Regions from separate parts of the Streptomyces sp. NPDC007205 genome, predicted to be linked through region 2. Evidence: riboswitches for the same ligand, from Rfam matches in the RefSeq annotation. Region 2 holds a riboswitch; the other holds the start of a gene.
The links. A riboswitch is a leader RNA that binds a small molecule or an ion and turns the genes downstream of it on or off. The one in region 2 is predicted to bind ZMP and ZTP.
Positions count from the first base shown of each region.

Region 1: another riboswitch for ZMP and ZTP. It lies ahead of ABZ624_RS00535 (glycine hydroxymethyltransferase); the one in region 2 lies ahead of ABZ624_RS01700 (bifunctional 5,10-methylenetetrahydrofolate dehydrogenase/5,10-methenyltetrahydrofolate cyclohydrolase).

Region 1 covers NZ_JBEYEW010000001.1:122,501-124,693, reverse strand. Annotated here, with positions in the region: gene ABZ624_RS00535 (glycine hydroxymethyltransferase) at 1-861, opposite strand, end outside; ZMP/ZTP riboswitch at 894-982, opposite strand; gene rocD (ornithine--oxo-acid transaminase) at 1,074-2,193, shown strand, end outside.
Region 2 covers NZ_JBEYEW010000001.1:373,819-376,011, reverse strand. Annotated here, with positions in the region: gene ABZ624_RS01705 (nuclear transport factor 2 family protein) at 102-470, shown strand; ZMP/ZTP riboswitch at 656-736, shown strand; gene ABZ624_RS01700 (bifunctional 5,10-methylenetetrahydrofolate dehydrogenase/5,10-methenyltetrahydrofolate cyclohydrolase) at 762-1,610, shown strand; gene ABZ624_RS01695 (CU044_5270 family protein) at 1,613-2,193, opposite strand, start outside.

The sequences.
Region 1 (2,193 bases), 250 kb from region 2:
CACCATGCCGCCGCGCGGGCCGCGCAGCGACTTGTGGGTGGTGGTGGTGACGATCTGGGCGTGCGGGACCGGGTCGAAGTCGCCGGTGAGGACCTTGCCGGCGACGAGGCCCGCGAAGTGGGCCATGTCGACCATCAGGGTCGCGCCGACCTCGTCGGCGATCTCGCGCATGATCCGGAAGTTCACCAGACGGGGGTAGGCGGAGTAGCCGGCCACGATGATCAGCGGCTTGAACTCGCGGGCCTGGGCGCGCAGGGCCTCGTAGTCGATGAGGCCGGTGGCCGGGTCGGTGCCGTAGGAACGCTGGTCGAACATCTTGCCGGAGATGTTCGGGCGGAAGCCGTGGGTGAGGTGGCCGCCGGCGTCCAGGGACATGCCGAGCATCCGCTGGTTGCCGAAGGCCTGGCGCAGCTCGGCCCAGTCGGCCTCGGTCAGGTCGTTGACCTGGCGGACGCCGGTCTTCTCCAGGAAGGGGGCCTCGACCCGGTCGGCGAGGACGGCCCAGAAGGCGACGAGGTTGGCGTCGATGCCGGAGTGCGGCTGGACGTAGGCGTGGCGGGCGCCGAAGAGCTCGCGGGCGTGCTCGGCGGCCAGGGCCTCCACGGTGTCGACGTTGCGGCAGCCGGCGTAGAAGCGGCGGCCGACGGTGCCCTCGGCGTACTTGTCGCTGAACCAGTTGCCCATCGCCAGGAGGGTGGCCGGGGAGGCGTAGTTCTCGGAGGCGATCAGCTTGAGCATCTCGCGCTGGTCGTGCACCTCCTGGCCGATGGCGTCGGCGACGCGCGGTTCGACGGCGCGGATGACGTCGAGGGCGGCACGGAAGGCGGTGGACTCGGTGGAGAGGGGCTGCTGCTCTGGCATGAGGACCTCCGGACGGCGTGCGTACAGCGTTCACGTTCGGCCCAGGCGCACGGCACTGTTTCCCGTCGGGCCGCTCCCCGATGGTCCGTCCCATCCCAGCGCGCCAGTCACGGCCCGCTGATCAGCCTACCGGGCGGGGCACCCGGCCAGGTTCCGGCGTCCACCATGCGAGCGAGGGTAGGAAGGAAGTCCCCTCGTCGTCGGGAGCCGCCGTGACCGCTGCTGAAGACCTCATCGCCGCCGCCGAAGCGCACTGTGCGCCCACCTACGATCCGCTGCCCGTCGTCGTGGCCACGGCGGACGGCGCCTGGATGACGGATGTGGAGGGGCGGCGGTATCTGGATCTGCTGGCCGGTTACTCGGCGCTGAACTTCGGGCACGGCAACCGGCGGCTGATCGAGGCGGCGAAGGCGCAGCTGGAGCGGGTGACGCTGACGTCCCGCGCCTTCCTGCACGACCGGTTCGCGGCGTTCTGCACGGAGCTGGCCGAGCTGTGCGGGATGGAGATGGTGCTGCCCGTGAACACCGGCGCGGAGGCGGTGGAGAGCGCGGTGAAGACGGCCCGGAAGTGGGGGTACCGGGTGAAGGGGGTGCCCGCGGAGATGGCGAAGATCGTGGTCGCGGGCGGCAACTTCCACGGGCGTACGACGACGATCATCAGCTTCTCCACCGACCCGGAGGCACGGGCGGACTTCGGGCCGTACACGCCGGGGTTCCAGATCGTGCCGTACGGCGATCTGACGGCGATGCGGCAGGCTTTGACGGAGAACACCGTGGCGGTGCTGCTGGAGCCGGTCCAGGGCGAGAACGGGGTGATCGTGCCGCCGGCCGGCTATCTCCCCGCTGTCCGGGAGCTGACCCGTGAGCGGAACGTGCTCTTCGTCGCCGACGAGGTCCAGTCGGGCCTGGGCCGCACCGGGCGGACCTTCGCGTGCGAGCACGAGGGGGTGGTCCCGGACATGTATGTGCTGGGCAAGGCGCTGGGCGGCGGGATCGTGCCGGTGTCGGCGGTGGTGTCGAGCGCGCAGGTGCTCGGGGTGTTCCGGCCGGGCGAGCACGGGTCGACGTTCGGCGGCAATCCGCTGGCCTGCGCCGTGGCACTGGAGGTGATCGCGATGCTGCGCACGGGCGAGTTCCAGGCGCGGGCGGCCGAGCTGGGCGCGCGGCTGCACGGCGAGCTGACGACGCTGCTCGGCACGGGCGCGGTGACGGCGGTGCGGACACGCGGGCTGTGGGCCGGGCTGGACATCGCCCGGGCGGTCGGCACCGGGCGCGAGGTGTCGGAGCGGCTGATGGACCGAGGTGTGCTGGTGAAGGACACCCACGGCGCCA
Region 2 (2,193 bases):
GGTCTGCGCTTGCCGTGGCCGCCGGGCCGGAGGAGCCTCGAAGGGTGGGGGTCCGCGTGGTCCGCGCCCCGCCGGGCCGCGGGCGCCCGAAGGAGGTCACCATGGGCACCGCCGCGACAGGTTCCGCCTTCGACACCGAGGCACTGCGCCGGGGCATAGAAGGGAACACCGGGAACACCCTTCTGTCGCTCTACGCCGACGACGCCGAGATCCGCATCGTCGACCACAACCACCAGCCCAGCCGCCCCACCGTGCTGCGCGGCCGGGGTCAGATCGCCGAGTTGCTGGACGACATCTACAGCCGCGACATGACGCACAAGCTGGACCAGTGCGTGGTGCAGGGCGACCACGCCGCGTTCACCGAGTCCTGCCAGTACGGGGACGGCACCCGGGTCCTCGCCGAGTCGATGGTCACATTGCGTGACGGCAAGATAGCCAGCCAGTTGCTCATCCAGGCCTGGGACGAGTAGACGAGTAGGCGCACACACCGGCTCGACGGGCGGCGGAAGGAGATTCGCCAGGGTCCGGGTCACCTCACAGCTGAGCTGGACCTTCCGGGCGCGGGCGGGCCAGGACCGGCTTCCGCGGCAGGTCCGCCCGTGCGCGCCGTTCTGTGTACGCGTGATCCAGGTCGCAGGGGTGCTCGGTTACGCTGTTCCCGGGCCGTGACTGGCGCTGAGGTGGAGTACCACCGGGGAGCGGTCCGTGTTGGATGCCGCGCGCCTGGGCAAGAGAGTCGATCCAGCTCAGGAGTGTGCAGCATGACCCAGGCCCGTCTCATGGACGGCACCGCCCTCGCCCGCCGTATCGTCGAGGAGACCGCGAAGAAGGCCGCCGACCTCACGGCACGGACCGGTACCGCGCCCTGTCTCGCGACCGTGCTCGTCGGTGAGGACCCGGCGTCCGTGACCTACGTCCGCATGAAGCAGAACCGCTGCCGCAAGGCCGGTATCGAGTCCCGGCACGTGGCCCTGCCGGCCACCACAACCACCGGCGAACTCGTGGGCACGCTGCGGGAGTTGTCGGCCGACCCGGCCGTGCACGGCATCCTGCTCCAGCACCCGGCCGGCGAGCACATCGACGAGCGGGCCGCGTTCGAGGCGATCGCACCGGAGAAGGACGTCGACGGCGTCACCTTCGCCTCGTTCGCCACGATGAGCTTCGGCCTGCCGGGCTTCGTGTCCTGCACGCCCGGCGGCATCCTGCGGCTGCTGGACGAGTACGGCGTCGATCCCGCCGGCAAGCGGGCCGTGGTCGTGGGCCGCAGCGCGATCCTGGGCAAGCCGGTGGGCATGCTGCTCCTGGCCCGGGATGCGACCGTGACGTACTGCCACTCGCGGACGGCAGACCTGTCGGCGGCTGTCCGGGAGGCGGACGTCGTGGTCGCCGCGGTGGGCCGGCCGCGGCTGATCCGCGGGCAGGACATCAAGCCGGGCGCCGTGGTGATCGACGCCGGCTACAACCCGGGGAACGTCGGCGACGTCGACTTCGACTCCGCCGTGGAACGGGCCTCGCTGATCACGCCGGTGCCGGGCGGTGTCGGCCCCATGACGATCGCCACGCTGCTGGAGCAGACCGTCGAGGCCGCCGCCCGGCAGCTCGGCGCCTGAGGTCAGCGCATCCAGGCGCTGTAGCCCATGACGTCCCCGGCCTTCACGCCGTACTCGGGGTCGTTCTTGCGGAAGGTGGCCTCCATGCCGAGGACAGCGCCGGTGCGCGGTTCCAGGATCAGCATGCGCCGGACGGTGCCGGCGTCATACACGTAGGCCTGGCCGGCGCGGCCGAGCCGGTCGGTCACCTGCCCGGCCGGCCGCAGCCCGCGGGCCTGCGCGAACACCCGGACGAGAGCGGCCGACTCGTGGGCACCGAGGGTCCAGTTGTCGAGCATTTCCGCGACGGCGTCGAAGAGTTCGACGGTGCTCAGCGGGGCCGTGCCGCGGTTCACCCCGGGGCGGGCGATTTCGGTGAGGTAGGCGCGCAGGGCCGCCGCGGTGTGCGGCGGGGGTGCCTCGGGCGGGGCGTCGCTCCAGCTCGGCGGGTAGGTGGTCCGGCTGAGCACATGGCCGTCCGCCACGAGGCGTGGCTCGTCGCCCTCGTCGGTGAGGACCGGGCGGCCGGGTGTGCGCGGGTCGGTCGCCACGACGAGTTCGGTGTGGCTGGCGTCCGCCCGCCAGCGCACCACCCGTTCCTCGG